One region of the Shewanella eurypsychrophilus genome, then DNA from elsewhere that is predicted to be linked to it. Evidence: predicted binding sites of a transcription regulator. Region 1 holds the regulator's gene; each other region holds the start of a gene.
What was found. The regulator MetJ, encoded in region 1, represses methionine synthesis genes. The targets are predictions, from matches to a motif close to TAGACGTCTAGACGTCTA.

Region 1 (4,537 bases):
AATCGGCACTGGCACTGATATCTAAGGCGATGATCTCATCACAATCGAGCGCTTGTAACTGCTCAAACATATGATCATATAACCAAGGTGTAGCCTGTTGCTCAAATACCTCTTTCCAAGAATCTAGCTCGATACCTTCTTCTTTTAACAAAGCCTTCTTAGAGCTAAGTAGCCCTACTAGCTCAACGCTGGCTTCTAACTCTTTATTTAACGCGACGCAAGCTCGGCTAAACAGATCGATCCAGGCCTCACCAATATTACCAATACCCAATAACAACACACCGATGCGCTTACGCGGTCCAGCGCAGCGACGATGCACCTTCTGAGTGAGTAAATTGACTTGCGATGTTGGTACTAAGGTCACCAAACTTAAGCCATCTTTAAATAGCGGTCTGGCATCACGACTTAACAATCGGGCAAAGCCGCGTCGATAAAGCCCTGCATCGGCGCTCACTAACGCCACTAAGCCTAAATCATCTCTCTGACTTAAGTCTGAGATCCCCAGCGCTTCGGTTTCTAAAATTGCTTGAACCTGTTTCTGATTCTCGTGAGTAAAGGCAAGTTCGACGCAATTATGTGCCAGCTTCCAATGAGCAAGCGGCAACAGACCCGCCTCTTCGAGCAAGTCTGCTAGATTTGCAATATCACTGGCAATTCTGAAGGTAAATAGCGACACACTCGGAAGGTTTGTCACCACTGGCGCGCTAGCTTGAGAACTCTTAGGCGCGATGAGCGTAAAGTCAGTGTGAGATGCATAGCTTGAACGTACTGCCAGACTCACTTGGGTATCAAATAATGGCTGTAGTGAGCGGTTATGCAGTACTGGTGAGCCTAAGTGTGCTAAACGGTTAGCCTCATCTAAAGAGAGACTCTTAAGCAGCTTAGCATCGTTAATCTTGTTCGGATCGGCATTAAAGACACCTTCAACATCGGTCCAGATAGTCACACGTTCAATATCGGCTAAGCTGGCAATCAAGGTTGCACTGTAATCTGAGCCGTTACGACCCAATAGCAAGGTCTCACCGTGCCTGTTTGCACAGATAAAGCCTGTGATAATCAAACGCTCATTAGGGTGATTCGCAACTGATGCCTGTACGCGTTCGCGGGATTCATCGAGCCTGATTTGAGGAACGGCACCTTCATCGGCAATCAATAAGCTTCTTGCATCAATATCCGACGCCGCAACACCAGACTCTCTCAATAAGGCCGCGAGTAAACGCGCAGACCAACGCTCGCCGAAGCTCACCACTTCACTGCGTTTATATTCATTAAGAATATCTAATGAGAACAAACTAATTAATTGATATTTATCAATAGATAAGCGTTCCCTTAAGCTTCTTGCTTGCTCATTAGAGAGCAACTGTTCGATCAGATTCTGTTGAAAGCTAATCAGCACTTGTAGCTCTTCTTGCCACAACTGCTTAGTGTCTTTGAGTTCTAGTAGCTTATAAAGAAAATTAGTGCTCTTACCCGCAGCCGATACAACGACGAGATCATCGCTATTGCCGTGAGTGAGAAGGATATGAGCAACACGGCGGTAGCAATCTGCATCCGCTAAGCTAGAACCACCAAATTTATGCAAATGACAACGCGCCATCTTTAACTCCTATCTACCGAAATTAACAACTTGCCGCTGCGGCAAGTCCAGCTTCAATATCGGCAACTAAATCGTCGGCATCTTCGATACCCACTGAAAGACGGATTAGGGTCTCTTTAACCCCAGCTTCTGCTCGAGCCTCTGGCTCCATAGCTCTGTGAGTCATTGTCGCAGGAACCGCGACTAAACTCTCTACCCCACCTAAACTTTCTGCGACAGAAAACACAGATAATTTGTCAAGAAATGCTACCAGCTCATCTTCTCCACCTTTAAGCTCGAAGCTGATCATGGCACCGAAGCCTCTTTGCTGCTTAGCGGCAATCTCATGGCCAGGGTGATCGGCAAGACCTGGATAATACACCTTATCGACCGCATTGCTGTTAGTTAACACAGCTAAAACACGCTGAGCATTGGCTTGATGCTCACGAATACGCACCGCTAAGGTGCGAATACCGCGAAGGGTCAGATAGCTATCAAACGCCGACCCCGTCAGCCCTAAGGTATTTGACCACCAGTGAAGCAACTCGCCGAGTTCTGCATCTTTGGCTACTACGGCGCCACCAACCACATCGCTGTGACCATTGATGTATTTAGTGGTGGAGTGAATAACAATATCGGCGCCCAGTAGCAAGGGCTGCTGCAGAATAGGTGACAGGAAGGTATTATCTACCACAACTAACGCATCGACGGCCTTACAGGCTTTAGCGATCTCTTCGATATCAACCACTCTTAGCAGAGGGTTAGAGGGCGTTTCCAGCCAGACCATCTTAGGTTTTTGCGCTATCGCAGCATTAAGCGCTTTATTGTCAGTCTGATCGACAACGGCTAGCTTAAAGGCCCCTTTTTTGGCTAAGTTGGTAAACAGACGGTAGCTACCACCATAACAATCATGGGGTACCACGAGCAGATCATCAGGGCCAAGCAAGCTGGTCACCAATGTGATTGCTGCCATACCTGTGCAAGTCACAACCCCTGTCGCCCCTTTTTCGAGTCCGGCAATCGCATCACCTAAAATCGAACGGGTAGGATTACCTGAGCGGCTGTAATCAAAGTCTCTGGGATTCTTATGCCCATCGAAGGAGTAGTTAGTAGATAAATAGATAGGGGGCACCACGGCACCATGTTGGGTATCGGACTCAATCCCTTGGCGCACTGCAATTGTGGCTAACTTACGTTCGGTCATCTACTACTCCTAAACTATTTACTGAACACCATACTGACCACAAAAAGTGGAAAGAGATGTCTGGACGTCTAAATGTACCTAAGCGAAAGGCCAGCGTCAACCAGTTATAGCCGTTTAGACGTCCAAACTTGTAGAAATCTATTTGCAATTGTCATAAATAAGAGGCAATAATTTGACTGCACAATTTAAAGGGTTAAAATCTGCCCCGAATTTTGAATTTACAGGTGAGTCAATGACTGAGTGGAATGGCGATTACATCAGCCCATATGCTGAACACGGCAAGAAGAATGAACAAGTAAAGAAAATTACTGTGTCTATTCCCTTGAAGGTACTTAAGGTTCTTACCGACGAACGCACCCGCCGTCAGGTCAATAACCTGCGTCACGCCACTAACAGCGAGCTGTTATGTGAGGCATTTTTGCATGCTTACACAGGCCAACCTCTGCCTAACGATGATGATCTATCTAAAGATAAACCAGATACCATTCCAGCCGAAGTGAAGCGCTTGATGGATCAGATGGGTATCGAATGGGAAGATGTAGAGTAACCCTACTCACTTAACGCTTTACCAGTCATATACTAAGGATCGCCATGCGATCCTTAGTTGTTTTAGCAAGACATCGCCCAATATTGAGAGAAATCGCCGTGTTTGCAATGATAGATCCGACGACACTAGCGCTAGCCTCCCTTATCATCTTCTGCGGCGCGTTGACACAGAGCCTTATCGGTTTCGGTTTAGCCATCGTCGCCTCTCCCCTACTGTATATTGTCGATCCTGAATTGGTGCCTGCCCCCGTTATCATGATGGGTTTCTCTATCTCCTTGTTGACCCTATTTCGAGAGCGAGGCGCCCTTGAGTTTAATGGCTTGCAATATGCGTTACTTGGGCGAATACCTGGAGGGTTTATCGGTGCAGGGTTATTGATATATGCACCACAAGCCATTCTTGGGCTGGCTATATCGGGTATTGTTGCCACGGCAGTCATATTGAGTTTGCTGAAGCTCAACATAGCCGTGAATCGTAAGAGCCTATTTGGCGCAGGCATAATATCTGGTGTATTTGGCAATATCGCCGCTATCGGTGGCCCACCACTGGCAATTCTCCTTTCAGGAAAAGATGCCCGTCAGTTTAGAGCCGCCTTATCGGCTTTCTTTATCTTCAGCTCCATGATAGCTCTAGCTATTCTGGCAATCACTGGCTTACTGAGTATTAAGCACCTCTGGCTATCGCTAATGCTGCTACCCTCTGTAATTTTAGGTTACTTAGTAGCAGGAAGACTGGTTGGACGAATTGATAAAGATAGGACTCGCAAAGCAACACTCATATTATGTTCAATCTGTGCGACGGTATTGGCGGCAAAGTCGATAATGGAATTAGGCTAAGAGAAGGTACGAGTTCGGGCTTCGCCCTACGAGGACGCAGCAAAGCTGCTGCGAGGACGTGACTTCGTCACTGCGAGGACGGCCTGTGGCCTTCGAGTGCGGGCTTCGCCCTGCGAGGACGCAGCAAAGCTGCTGCGAGAAAAGACAGGCCAAAGGCTGCTACTCTTTGCTCGCAGCCAACTTGTTGGCGAACTCGAAGGGAACTTGTTCCCGCTCTCGAAGTGAGTTTACGAACTCATAGCGAAGCGGCCTCGCAGCGACGCAGTCGCGCCCTCGAAACTGCTCTTAAAAATGATATGACGTTTGTAAAACCCCGCCGATGGCATCGTCGCTACCTAGCATGCCAGTTAAGTCGAGATAAAATACTCGCCCGA
Region 2 (4,537 bases), 150 kb from region 1:
GTGATAGTGGCGCTTGGATGAGTGATGACTTTAACTGATTTGGAAGCGATCACCTGACCATCTAAAGCCACCAAATCTAATGATGTTTCCGCACCATCTTTGAAGCGTACTAGCTTATAACCGGCCAGATCGACGGATGTATCACCCGTATTGTACAATTCGATAGCTTTATTATTACTGCTACCTTCTACATATTCACTAATCATGACATCTGCGCTCGCCATCATAGGCAAAGACGCTGCGATTGACAGTGCCAGCACTGACAACTTCTTAACATTATCCATTTATTCAACCCCATTATTGTAATATCGCCGCTAATTTTTATTAACGTGCCAAGGGATTCTTACAGACTTAGCTCACAAAAAAAAGCATATAAATCACATTAATGGCTGATAAATACTTGTTAAACAAAGAAAAAAATTAGATGGCTTAACGCAAATCAGAACAAGCAGAATTATAACAAATTATAACAATCTAAAATCAGAGGCTTACCAAAGAACAGGTGTCATCAAGCAACCTCTTATCTGTTCATTTAAAAGGGAAAAAAATTTATAGATTAGTGAACAAACTTTCATAAAATATTATCATTTGGCTCTAAATCAGCTAATCACACTTTAAAAATACATTTTTAAGACACAAAAAAACGGCCTTAAAGGCCGTTTCAGTGTTACTTACAGATCTATATATGGTTCTAATCTAAGTCATGATCAGCAATTCTGTTGCTAATCACTCAGACCGAACGTCTTATAATAATTGTTATGAGCAAAGCTCAAAATGACTCTGGTATGTTTGTGCCCATCTCAACAGCTCAACTCGATTACGAGATTGAGTCTTTCTAAAGACAGAGGAGATATGCGCCTTAACCGTATGCTCACTAATACAAAGGCGATCAGCGATCTCTTTATTACGTGCACCACTGGAAACCAGTTGGATAATAGTACGCTCTCTATTTGTCAGCATTTGCAGTTTGGCGACGGTATCTTGAGAATAATCACTATCGCTGTCTAAACGGCTCACTAATTGACGGAACATTTTACTGATCAAAGTCCTGTCATACCATAGTTCGTCGGCAACCATTTTCCTCAAGCCAGTCAATAACAGATCCATACGCTGATCGGCATACAGCAAGCCTCGTATTCCTAATAATAAGGCCGACTCAGGCTCCAGTTTTGCACGATCGACTTGATATAACGCAACTGGAACATGGGGTACTAAACGTGATGCCAACAAGGGGATCCCTTTACTGTCTAGGGCTGCACCTTCATGATCAATCAAATAAAAACAGTTATGGTCTCTTTCAGGCTCAAGCTCGGACACCTGTTTTACAATACGTGTTTTTAATCCAATCGACTCCGCCAATATCGCCAAATGACATGGCGCGGCGACTTGATGTAAGAACACCAACTCATCTATCTTACTCATTCACTTCTCTCCCTGAAAAGTATAACTTGCGCACTAAGAGGGCGCGCCGATCTTCCCTATCAACCAGAATGATTACTATCTTGAACCGTTTTAGTATATTTGAATAGTTTTAATCGTAATACCATAGTAAAAAAGTGTTAGCTGAATGTAAATTACAACAAAAAGCCATTCCTTATCAATTTTTAGCATTAAAATCTCGACTGACTGCGATCTTAACGCATAAAAAACCAGACTGACTTGCACAAGATAAAATAATTCACTAGTTACCAGTGAAACTTAGACAATCGACCATCATGATACTTAACAAGTGTAACAAGGCAAGTTACCGCCCCCACCAAAGCCATTCCCATATCCGATTGGGTATCCCATATGTAACCTTGGGTGCCTAAAAATGCCTCGGCATCCTCCCCCGTTAGCAGTGCAACCCACCACTCTATCAACTCATAAAAAGCAGAAAACGCGAGTGCAAAGCATAAAGACAAGAAATTACACCAAGCTCCGCGCTTAACTACCTCTAACCTAATAAAAATCTCCCGAGCTAATAATGTCGGTACAAAGCCCTGTGCAAAATGCCCCACCTTGTCGTAATTATTTCTGTCTGAACCTGTAATTTCTGCGATCCAATCAAATAGCGGAACCTCAGCATAAGTATAATGTCCGCCAACCATCAATATGACGCAATGAATTAATACCAAGGCATAAGCCAGTGACGTTAGCGGGAAACGCTGACGAGTCAGAATTAACACAGGTAAGGCGATAAGAGCTGGTAACACTTCAAGAAACCAAGTGAATTGGTCCTTAGGCTCAATGCCCGACCAGAGTAAAACCGATAGAAAAATAGCCAACCAAGCGAACTGTTTATTCAAAATTGGAACCTCATATACGTATTAACTCTAATATTTTGGTATAAGAACAATAACTTTAGCCATCTAGCCCTCCACACTGCACAAAAAAAGTGCTACTTTGGTCGGACAGGTGTCAATAGAACACTTATATACCCAAACGACCTCGAAATGCAGGGATTTAGCATTTTGATGTGGCTGGTGTCTAATATATAAAAATCAACTTAGTTAACATAATACCAATAATCGAAGAAGGTACCCAAATCATGGCGAAACATTCGCTGGACAAGGATAAGATCAAGATCCTGCTGTTGGAAGGCGTCCACCAATCTGCGGTTGATGTATTTAAGCGTGCAGGCTATAACAATATTGAATACCACAAAGCATCACTCGGGGAAGAATCCTTAGTCGCTTCGATTAAGGATGCACATTTTGTCGGCCTTCGTTCACGAACTCAACTAAATGAAGCCGTTTTAAGCCAAGCCGAAAAGCTCGTGGCTATCGGATGCTTCTGCATTGGCACCAATCAAGTTAATCTCAATTTTGCCGAAAAGCTTGGAGTCCCGGTTTTCAACGCGCCATTTTCAAATACGCGAAGCGTTGCTGAACTCGTACTTGGTGAAATCATTATGTTATTGCGTGGAATACCACAACGTAACGCCATGGCGCACCGAGGTGGATGGTTAAAAAGTGCCAGTGGTAGTTTCGAAGCTCGTGGTAAAACGCTCGGTGTAATTGGTTACGGCCATATCGGTACCCAACTTGGCATATTGGCTGAAACGCTAGGCATGCGAGTGGTATTTTTTGATATCGAAGATAAGTTGCCACTGGGTAATGCCCAGCAAATTCATTCATTAGAAGAGATGATGTCTCTTGCTGATGTTGTCAGCTTGCACGTACCTGAAACTCCGCAGACCAAAGAGATGATAGGTGAAGTGGAGCTTTCTTACATGAAGCCAGGCAGCATCCTAATTAATGCCTCTCGAGGTACCGTCGTTGATATCGATGCACTTGCATCAGCAATTAACAGTAAAAAACTGGCTGGCGCAGCCATCGATGTTTTCCCGGTTGAACCTAAGTCAAATGATGATGAGTTTTTTAGCCCTCTGCGCGGCTTAGACAATGTTATCTTGACCCCACATGTTGGTGGTAGCACCCAAGAGGCTCAAGAGAACATAGGTATCGAAGTGGCTGGCAAACTGGCTAAATACTCAGATAATGGCTCGACCATGACGGCTGTGAACTTCCCAGAAGTTTCACTGGCTCAGCATAAAGATGCATCGCGTCTGCTGCATATCCACCACAACAGACCAGGTATTCTTATCAAGATTAACCAAGCGTTTGCAGAAAAAGGCATTAATATCGCGGCCCAGTATCTTCAGACAACCGCTGAAATTGGTTATGTAGTCATGGAAGTTGATTCAGACCAAGCCGAAGAAGCTTTAGAACAGATGAAGGCCATCGAAGGCACTATCAGAACTAGACTCCTGCACTAATACCAGTCTGATACTAAAAAATAATAGCCCGTATAATATTATCCATTATGCGGGCTATTTCATTTCAGGCAGTTCCTAAAAAGCATTAATATCGCAGCTCAACACAAGTGCCTACAGACAACCGCTGAAATTGGTTATGTCGTGATGGAAGTGGACTCTGACCAAGCCGAAGAAGCTTTGGTACAGATGCAGGCCATCGAAGGCACTATTCGAACTCGTCTACTGCACTAATCAGTAATCTGTGACTAGAACCAACAGCCCGCATAATGTTATTCATTATGCGGGCTATTTCATTTCAAACAGTTCCTAAAAAGCGTCAACATCAAAATTGTGCGCGTGCTTTATTTCCGACTATGTAAATTAGAGTTACAATCAGCTCTTTCCAGCCCGTTTATTTCCTAGGAACATGATATGACGCTTTCCGTTTCTCAGCCCAATTGGAACTTGAATGACCCAATTCCATCACTAATTTTCTCTAATTTATCTCATATGGGTCTTATGAGCGTAACGGGTGAACAAGGCCGTAGCTTCATTCATGGCCAAGTCACAACCGATATCACCTCCTTGGAAAAGCATATATGGCGCTGGGGTGCACACTGTGACCCTAAAGGAAAAATGCTCGCCAGCTTCAGAGCCTTTACCATCGACGATGCACTAATGATGATGATGCCAGCTGATACCTTAGCAGTAGACCTGCCACATTTGGCTAAATATGCTGTGTTCTCTAAAGCCGAACTGGCTAACGTCACCGATGACTATCTAGTGTTAGGCGTTGCA
Region 3 (4,537 bases), 2.0 Mb from region 1:
TCCCACTCAACAGCACATAAACTCGACCAGCAAGCGAGTAACGATGAGTTTACTACACCCTGGAAGAGACATATCGGCATGTACGCTTACCATGTAGGGACATTGAAAAACTTAAAGTTGCTACCTAGCACTCATATTGAGCAGTTAGAGCGCCTTGAGCAACTAAAAGCCCTCTGGCATGGTATCCATATTCAGGTGGCAAATATTCAACAAGCCCCGGGTCATGGCGTGGATACTCCCGAGGATCTCAATAGAGTAAGAGCAGTCTTAGAGATGGCTGTTTAGAAGCAGCGATGTAAAATAGCAGGAAGCGATTCCTGCTATTTTAGTTATTTTAGTTATTTGAGCTAAGAGCTGGATCCTGAAACAAGTTCAGGATGACAGCTCAAACTTACCGCTTTCTAAACTCAGACTTGAACTCGAGACTCGTCACATCTCAGTCCTAGCCTGACCTTATCACTTACAGCTTTCTCAGCCCTAGCTTGACCTTATCACTTACAACTTTCTCAGCCCTGTCTTGAGCTTATGGCTGCTTTACCCCAACCTTCTTCTGAGCACCTTTGTCGCTTGTACTAGATTCTTAAGGGCTGGCTCTACTTCATCCCATGTACGTGTCTTCAATCCACAATCTGGGTTTACCCATAACTGGCGTACGGCAATTTTATCGGCTGCTTTTTCGATTAGCTCTACAATTTCATCAACTGTTGGTGTGTTAGGCGAGTGAATATCGTAAACACCTGGACCAATTTCATTCGGGTATTCGAAGTCTTCAAAGGCTGACAGTAACTCCATGCGTGAGCGTGAGGTCTCAATGGTGATCACATCGGCGTCCATAGCCGCTATCGCTGCGATAGTTTCATTGAACTCGCTGTAACACATATGAGTATGGATCTGCGTCTCATCGGTGACACCTGCGGCGCTAAGCTTAAAAGCGTCCACCGCCCACTTGAGGTAAGCATCCCAATCACTCTTTTTCAAAGGCAGACCTTCACGGAAAGCTGGCTCATCGATTTGAATGATACCGATACCTGCATTTTGCAAATCGACGACTTCATCACGAATGGCCAAACCGATTTGAGTCGCTATCTGCTCACGGCTAATATCTTCACGAGCAAATGACCAATGCAGAATAGTTACCGGACCCGTTAGCATGCCCTTAACTGGCTTATCGGTTAGGCTCTGTGCATACTCAGCCCACTCAACAGTCATAGGCGTTGGACGTGATACATCTCCATAAATCAGTGGCGGTTTAACACAACGAGAGCCGTAACTCTGAACCCAGCCGAACTGAGTGAATGCGAAACCTTGTAACTGCTCACCGAAATACTCGACCATGTCGTTACGCTCAGCTTCACCATGAACCAGTACATCTATCCCTAGTTTAAGCTGACGCTCAACAGTGTCTCTAGTCACCTGACGTAGTTGATCATTGTAAAAGTCTTCGCTGATCTCACCTTTACGCCAGCGACTACGCAAGCCTCGAATAGCGGGAGTCTGCGGGAATGAGCCTATGGTTGTTGTTGGTAATAAAGGCAGTTGGTATTTTTGCTGCTGAACGCTCTGACGATTAACGAACTGAGTATCACGTTCATAGTCATCACTGTTAAGCGCGACAACACGGTCAATAACTTGCTTGTCTGCCGATGCTTCACGGGCATCACGCCTTGCAACACACGTTGCCACAATCGCATCAATTTCGGCTTTATCACTGCTGCTTTTTGGCGTGCTAAGCAGCGCTTTTAACTGAGTCAGCTCGGTAAGTTTCTGCTTAGCGAATGAAAGCTGTTGTTTAAGGGCTGGAGCCAGCTCAGTTTCAACATCGAGATCCACTGGGCTATGAAGCAATGAACAAGAAGGTGCTATCCAGACTCGTCCCTGAAGATCGTTGACTACAGAGCCGATACGCTCGGCAATCAAGTCAATATCTGCAGCCCAAACATTACGGCCATTGATAACGCCTAAAGAGAGTACCTGCTCAGGCTGCAGGTTTGCTGCAAATTCGCTAAGTTGCTCAGGAGCAGTAACCAAATCTAAGTGCAGACCAGCAACAGGCAGAGAAGAAACTAAGGCTTGATGATGAGCAATAGTGCCGTAGTAGCTCGCAAGTAAGACGTTTACTGGCGCATCTTTAAGTGCTTCATAGGTCGATGTTATAGCAGCTTGCCAATCGGCTTCTAGCTCAAGGGCTAGAATAGGCTCTTCGAGTTGCACCCACTCCACACCTTGCTCACTGAAACGGGCCAAGAGTTCTGCATAGGTCTTAATGAGCTTAGGCAGTAGTGAAAGTTTATCGAAATCGCTACCAACCGCTTTGGATAAAAACAGGTAAGACACCGGGCCTAACAGTACAGGTTTGGCGGCATAGCCTAATGCTTTTGCTTCTTCAACCTCTTCAAAAAACTGCTCATAGGCCAGGCTAAACTCCTGATCTACAGTCAGCTCTGGCACTATGTAGTGATAGTTAGTATTGAAATACTTGGTCATTTCACCGGCGGGGGCATCCTTACCCGATGGCGCACGGCCTCGAGCGACTCGAAACAAGGTATCTAAGTCGACCTTGTTAGCGTCAATGCCTTCATTGCGGTGACGCAATGGAATCGCGTTTAACGTCGCGCTTAATGTCAAAACCTGATCATAGAAAGCGAAATCACCAACAGGTAACAAAGAAACACCAGCCTGTGCCTGCCACTCCCAGTGAGTGCGACGCAACTCTTTAGCCACCAGCTTAAGCTCAGCCTGACTGATCTCGCCACGCCAGTATTTCTCCTGAGCAAATTTAAGCTCGCGCTGGCGACCGATTCTTGGAAAACCTAAGTTCGCTATCTGTATCGCTTTCGAAGTTTGCATATTGTATACCTTTTTGCTTTAATATGAGCAGAATTCAGAGTAAACGCGTAAAAGTGTTATCTGCAATCTTGGTGATTTAACATCTATCGATGCAAACACAAATGGGCGTCTGGACGTCTAGAAGTTTATTGTGATAGGCTATCTTCTGACAAACGAATTGATTTCAAGCGCAACATGAGCAAAATTCATGTTATGACAAAGTGGGTATATTATGATTGAGCTTAGACACTTACGAACACTAGTAGCCTTAAAGGAGACGGGAAGTCTTGCTGGTGCAGCCAAAAAACGCTTCGTCACTCAGTCAGCACTTTCTCATCAGATTAAAGAGTTAGAGACCCGAATTAACTCATCAATTTTTATCAGAAAGAGTAAACCTCTCTCTTTTACCCAAGAAGGTGCCAGACTGCTTAATCTGGCAGAAGAGATACTGCCCAAGGTGGTCGAAACAGAATATGACCTTAAGCAAGGCCTTAATGACGAGCTCAATCGGTTAGGCGTTGGTATCGAGTGTCATAGTTGCTTTCGTTGGCTAATGCCGGTTATGGAGCAATTCAGAGACGCTCACCCAGGCGTAAATTTAGACCTGTCCAGTCGTCACCTGTTTGACTCACTCAACGCCTTGGAAGTGGGTGAATTGGATGTGGTGCTGACTTCAGACCCGGTACCGGGGCAGTCTATCGCCTATCAACATCTTTTTGATTTTGAGGTTAAGCTGGTTGTCGCCAATGATCACCCGTTAGCGCAACAGGAATATGTCACCCCTAAGCAGCTTGAGAGACAGTCAATTATCAGCTATCCAGTACCCTTACAACGTTTGGATCTCTATCGTCACTTTCTTGAACCTGCCGGAGTTGAAGCGGGCGAACAGATCAGCTGTGATCTCACCATGATGCTTCTACAGCGTATCGCTTGCAAAGATGGTGTCGCCGCCCTGCCAACCTGGTCAATCAGCGAATCTTATGGCCTAAATTTAACGTCAGTAAAACTTGGCCCTGAAGGCTTAAAGCGACCACTGTTTGGTGCATACCGAAGGGATAGTTCTAGCGCAAGAATGGCACAACAATGGTTAAAGCTGGTCGCAAAAGAGGGCTTAGCGAAACAGCATAAGTTAAATTAAATGAAGTCACGAAATCCTAGGCTCTAGTATTGAGTTGCTAGGATCTTGCTATAAAGACAGGGCTAAGAGAGTTGCGAGCTACAGCCTGATGCTCGTAACTCGCGTCTCGATACTCGAACCTTCTCTTACAAAGGCTTCAGTAGTTGATTTCTCATTGATAGCACTCGTCTTAGCACTAAACCTGGAGAGTTTGGATTTCTGGTCTGACGCAAATTATGCGCAACCATAAACTCATCTTTTAGCTCATCATCTAAGCCTAAAGATTCAAATGCTTCTATGGTCAGAGTCTGCTTCTGATTGTCAATCAGTGACTTAATGATACTCAGTGGGAAAGACTCTTCAGATTCAGCGTTTAAGAAGGCAAATGCAGTTAGCGCTATAATCTCACCGAAAACACTAAATAACGCCAAGGTTTGCACTTCATCCGGGTTGATATCGACCCCTTCCATATTATGCAGACTATCAACCGCACCAGCCGCAATACTCTCGGTCAATGACCAATAACCTTGTACTAACTTTTTATACGGCTGCGGCAGTTCATCCAGACGCTCTTTCAAATAGAAGGTAAACGCA
Region 4 (4,537 bases), 1.1 Mb from region 1:
GTGATAATAACCAGTCAGGCGATAAGAGCTGGAACAACACCAGTGTTAACTTAGGAACTAGCTATCAGCTGGCGTTCGGTGATGTGATATATGCCAGTTTTAGTCAATCTTTTCAACTGCCGACCACCACAGAGCTGGCAAACCCCAATACGGCCCTGGCTCAAGTTGCCGGGGGATTTAACCCTAATTTAGCGCCAGAAAAAGCCAATAATTATGAGATAGGCTATCGAGGACAGTTTAGTGAGGAGCAGATATACGATATTGCTGTGTTTTATATTGATGTGACCGACGCACTGACCCCTTTTTATAATGATGACCCTGATAATGAGACCACATTTTTTCAAAATGCCGGCCATTTAGTCCGTCAAGGCGTTGAGCTTAGCACTGTGCATCAACTGACAGATACCTTCTCACTGCGCAATCAATACAGCTACTCTGACTTTACTTTTAAGGATTTTTCGACTCCTCAAGGTGATTTCAGTGACAAGCAACAACCTGGGGTGCCCAAGCACAAAGCCTCTAGCGGCCTAAGTTATCAATCAGGCTCTGGGCTGTCCGTTAACGCCGATCTACTCTATGTTGGTGAGAGATATGTCGATAATGCTAATTCACAATCGGCCACCAGTTATTGGTTAACCAATATCGGTGCGAGCAAAATCATGGAGTTTGAGGATGTCAGTTTTAAGCTGTCATTCATTGTTTACAATCTATTTAACCAATACTACGACGACAACATAAGAATTAATGCCTACGGCGGCCGTTATTACGAGCCGGGGCCAGAACAACAATTTATGTTTACGCTAGCAGCAACTTTATAATTGAGGTGATCGAGTCATGAAAAAAGCACTACTGACTGTTTTAACTGGCCTAGGTTTATCAGGTTTAGGCTTCATAAGCATGGCTTTGAGCGTTTCGGCCTATGCGAGCTCCTATGAGCTTGAAGCCATTAATACAGATATTGCCATTCCATGGGGAATCACTCAGCTTCCTAATCGCGATCTACTGGTGACCGATAGGCAAGGGGATCTGTATCTGCAGCCCACTAAAGGTGAGGCCGTCAAGGTGACAGGTTTACCTAACATTGTGGTTAAACGGCAAGGTGGCTTACTCGATGTGGTACTGCACCCAAACTATCAAGAAAATGGCTGGATCTATATCAGTTACAGCGCCGGCACAGAGGACAAGCTCAATACCGCGCTTATCCGAGCTAAGTTACAACAGACTGGCTCGGACTCTGACTCAGGCTACGAGCTGATCAATATTGAGCCTTTGTACACGGCCGATAAATATGAAAGCGGCGCCGTACACTTTGGCAGTCGCATCGCGTTCGATAGGCAAGGTTATCTGTATTTCTCTATTGGAGATAGAGGCATGCGTGATGTTAACCCACAAGATATTAGCCGTGACTCGGGAAAAATATACCGTTTACACGATGATGGCCGTGTCCCTAAAGACAATCCATTTGTCGATGCTAAAAACGCCAAAACGGCCATCTACAGTTATGGCCACCGCAACTCACAAGGGTTAGCACTCAATCCACATACACAAGCTATTTGGGCTCATGAACATGGCCCTAAAGGTGGCGATGAGCTCAATATTATCCAAAAAGGTAAAAACTACGGCTGGCCTGTCATCAGTTATGGCGTCAATTACAGCGGCAGCTCGTTCACCGATCTCACTAAGAAAGAGGGCATGGAGCAGCCCATCACTTACTGGGTGCCCTCAATCGCACCATCGGGCATGACCTTTGTCACCAGTGAGCGTTACCCTGAACTCAACGGAAACCTGCTGATCGGTTCACTTAAGTTTGCAAAGTTGATTGTCGTGCATTTAGATGGCAATCAGGTAAGTAAACAAGAGGACGTGATGGAAAACCTAGGGCGTGTCAGGAGCATTTTTCAGGGACATGATGGTTATGTCTATATCGGTATAGATGGCCGAGGGGTGTTTCGTCTAATACCTGATGGGGCAGCGGATTAATTGGCTTTTATTAGCCTTCGAATGAAGGCTAGTTACATTTTCTCTTGCTTCATTTGGCTGGTTTTATATTTGGAAATGGGCTTGAAGGTCGACCCTTCATGGTTATCTATCGCCTGTCCGGCGAGGAATGTGCACTCTTTACTTTGAGAAGTCTCTGCGAGACGCTGCAAGCACTTCTGACCGCCATGGTCTTAAGCGTTCCAGACGCTTTAAAGACATTTCCCATATCCCTATGGGTCAGGGAGAGAATGCCAAATTTTGTATGGAACAAAATTGGCCCTGTGGGCTCTGCGGCAGCCTCTGATGTGAATGGATTCACAAATGCCGTGGTGACTGGATGTCATAGAACGGCCATGTTTTGGAAGCTCGCAGCCGTATCTACACTTGGTGATTTACAAGAATATTTGACCTTATTCGCTTCGACCCCTTTGTTCATAGAATGGATTACTCAATCTCAGCAATAAGAACCAACACCTTTGTTCAAAGTAGAAATGTCTAAATTTTATGGGTGTCCACTTATCCTAGTTGCATAAATATCATATTTTTATATTTATAATTCAAAATAAATCATTACCTTACAGGCCATTGAAAGCTCCTAATGTTAGGTTCGGTATGCGGCGAAATAGTCTTCAATTTATACTGGGTGGCTTGATAAATCTTTATTCAGCCTTAACAATAGCCTCTATTTAAGTCACAATGAACCTAGTATCCATCTAGACGGCTAAAATATGAAGAAGTCATTAAAGCAGCGCTCATCCGATCATCACCGTGGGATCTATTTTATTGGTACGACCCCACCTAAAATCGATACAGATTTTGAATCAGTCAGTACTATCGCAGATAAGCTATTGGCTCGCCTTGATGAGATTAGTTTTGATGGTTTGATCATTTACGATATTCAGGACGAAACCAGTCGCATTGACACGCCAAGGCCTTTTCCGTTTAAAGCCACCCATGACTCTGGCACCTACGCGCAACTGCTCAATCAAAAGTCTGGTAAGCCTGTTATCGCCTATAAGAGCGTTGCCGGTCTTGATGAACAGGGCTTTAATGAGTGGTTATCACGTGCTTGGTATCAAAACAGTGTAAGAGATTTAGTATTAGTGGGCTCGCCATCGACTCAGGTTGCAAGTTCATTGCCTCTCAATGACGCTTATCGTCTGTTAGCTGCACACTCTCAAGAGTTCTACCTAGGTGGAGTAGCAATTGCTGAACGCCATTTAACGAAAAAGAATGAACATATTCGCCTGTTAGGTAAGTCGACCCATGGCTGTGAGTACTACATCACACAGGCAGTGTATAACGCCCAAGCAACTATCGATATGTTAACCAGCTACGCTCAGGAATGTGAGCTAAATAATATCAAGCCAAATCGGATAATTTTGACATTCTCACCTTGCGGTAGTGTTAAAACCTTAGAATTTATCAATTGGCTAGGTGTCTCTGTTCCTGAAGCTACCAGCGAACGTATTTTGTCGGCTGACGATCCTCTGTATGAGTCAATTAAGGTCAATCACAGTAACCTTCAGAAAATTTTGGCCGCAGTTATCCCCCTGAATATTCCATTAGGGCTCAATATTGAAAGCTTAACTAACCGTAAAACAGAAATTGATGCGTCTATTTTGATGTACAAACTGCTTAAGGCCACCATGGACCAAGCCTTAGCTCAAAATCAAATTGATCAATTTGTGCAAAACAAATAACCCCCCTTAGCGGTTATAAAATTGCTCATATCCATATACAGCGCCTGCCACAAGTAACTTGATATCAATGAAGCATTGGTATCAAGTTAAACTATCAAAACGTAACATCACCACGAAGCGCTACGCTTTTCACGGAGAACACGGAGGTAAAGATAAAGAGCTACAAAGACTTTAGCCGTTGCCTTTCTCCGTGCCCTCTGTGTTCTCCGTGGTGAATCGCTTTTGTTCAGTTTTAAAATATTTGTTGAGTTAGGGCGAGTGCTCTAGCTCACTAATGTTTAAGCACGACTTAGAGTGATCGCACTAAGCAGTTTCAGCCCCAAAGTGTGTTTCGCAGTTATAAGGTAAATAGGGCGAGTACAGCTTTGACTATAGAAAAGTTAGTCTGAAAAGGCCACGTTCAACCTAGAAGTTATGCCTGTCCCGTCTTTTCGTCTTTTCCGTCTTTTGTCTTTACAAGAATATTTGACCTTATTCGCTTCGACTCCTTTGTTCATAGAATGGATTACTCGATCTCAGCAATAATCACCAACACCTTTGTTCAAAGTAGAAATGTCTAAACTTTATGGGTGTCTACTTATCCTAGTTGCATAAATATCATATTTTGATATTTATTTTTCAAAAAATCATTACCTTACAGGCCATTGAATGCTCCTAATGTTAGGTTCGCTATGCGGCGAAATAGCCTTCAATTTATACTGGGTGGCTTGATAAATCTTTGATATTACCATTCATGTAGTAGAAACGTCAGATGCGCATTTTTAGCGGGAGTATATGAGTAACCATTTACATCTGGTGTTGAGGATTGATATTGACTCGGCCAACAACTGGAGTGATAGAGAGGTTGTGTAAGG

Region 2: a site for MetJ is predicted at 2,345-2,362, ahead of serA (phosphoglycerate dehydrogenase). Genes of this name have one in related genera too.
Region 3: a site for MetJ is predicted at 2,958-2,975, ahead of metE (5-methyltetrahydropteroyltriglutamate--homocysteine S-methyltransferase). Genes of this name have one in related genera too.
Region 4: a site for MetJ is predicted at 2,687-2,704, ahead of FM038_RS07915 (methylenetetrahydrofolate reductase). Genes of this name have one in related genera too.

The regions. Positions count from the first base shown of each region.
Region 1 covers NZ_CP045503.2:736,119-740,655, reverse strand. The annotation lists gene FM038_RS02990 (bifunctional aspartate kinase/homoserine dehydrogenase II) at 1-1,597, opposite strand, end outside; gene metB (cystathionine gamma-synthase) at 1,620-2,780, opposite strand; gene metJ (met regulon transcriptional regulator MetJ) at 3,013-3,327, shown strand; gene FM038_RS02975 (sulfite exporter TauE/SafE family protein) at 3,426-4,163, shown strand; gene FM038_RS02970 (conjugal transfer protein TraF) at 4,449-4,537, opposite strand, start outside.
Region 2 covers NZ_CP045503.2:885,943-890,479, reverse strand. The annotation lists gene exeM (extracellular exonuclease ExeM) at 1-284, opposite strand, end outside; gene FM038_RS03640 (helix-turn-helix transcriptional regulator) at 757-1,422, opposite strand; gene FM038_RS03635 (DUF2238 domain-containing protein) at 1,686-2,288, opposite strand; gene serA (phosphoglycerate dehydrogenase) at 2,531-3,760, shown strand; partial or broken gene FM038_RS03625 (phosphoglycerate dehydrogenase) at 3,839-3,991, shown strand; gene ygfZ (tRNA-modifying protein YgfZ) at 4,172-4,537, shown strand, end outside.
Region 3 covers NZ_CP045503.2:4,554,958-4,559,494, forward strand. The annotation lists gene kdsB (3-deoxy-manno-octulosonate cytidylyltransferase) at 1-285, shown strand, start outside; gene metE (5-methyltetrahydropteroyltriglutamate--homocysteine S-methyltransferase) at 535-2,829, opposite strand; gene FM038_RS19495 (LysR family transcriptional regulator) at 3,059-3,964, shown strand; gene FM038_RS19500 (HDOD domain-containing protein) at 4,090-4,537, opposite strand, start outside.
Region 4 covers NZ_CP045503.2:1,880,217-1,884,753, forward strand. The annotation lists gene FM038_RS07900 (TonB-dependent receptor) at 1-818, shown strand, start outside; gene FM038_RS07905 (PQQ-dependent sugar dehydrogenase) at 835-1,980, shown strand; gene FM038_RS07910 (hypothetical protein) at 2,229-2,444, shown strand; gene FM038_RS07915 (methylenetetrahydrofolate reductase) at 2,709-3,683, shown strand; partial or broken gene FM038_RS07920 (transposase) at 4,458-4,532, shown strand.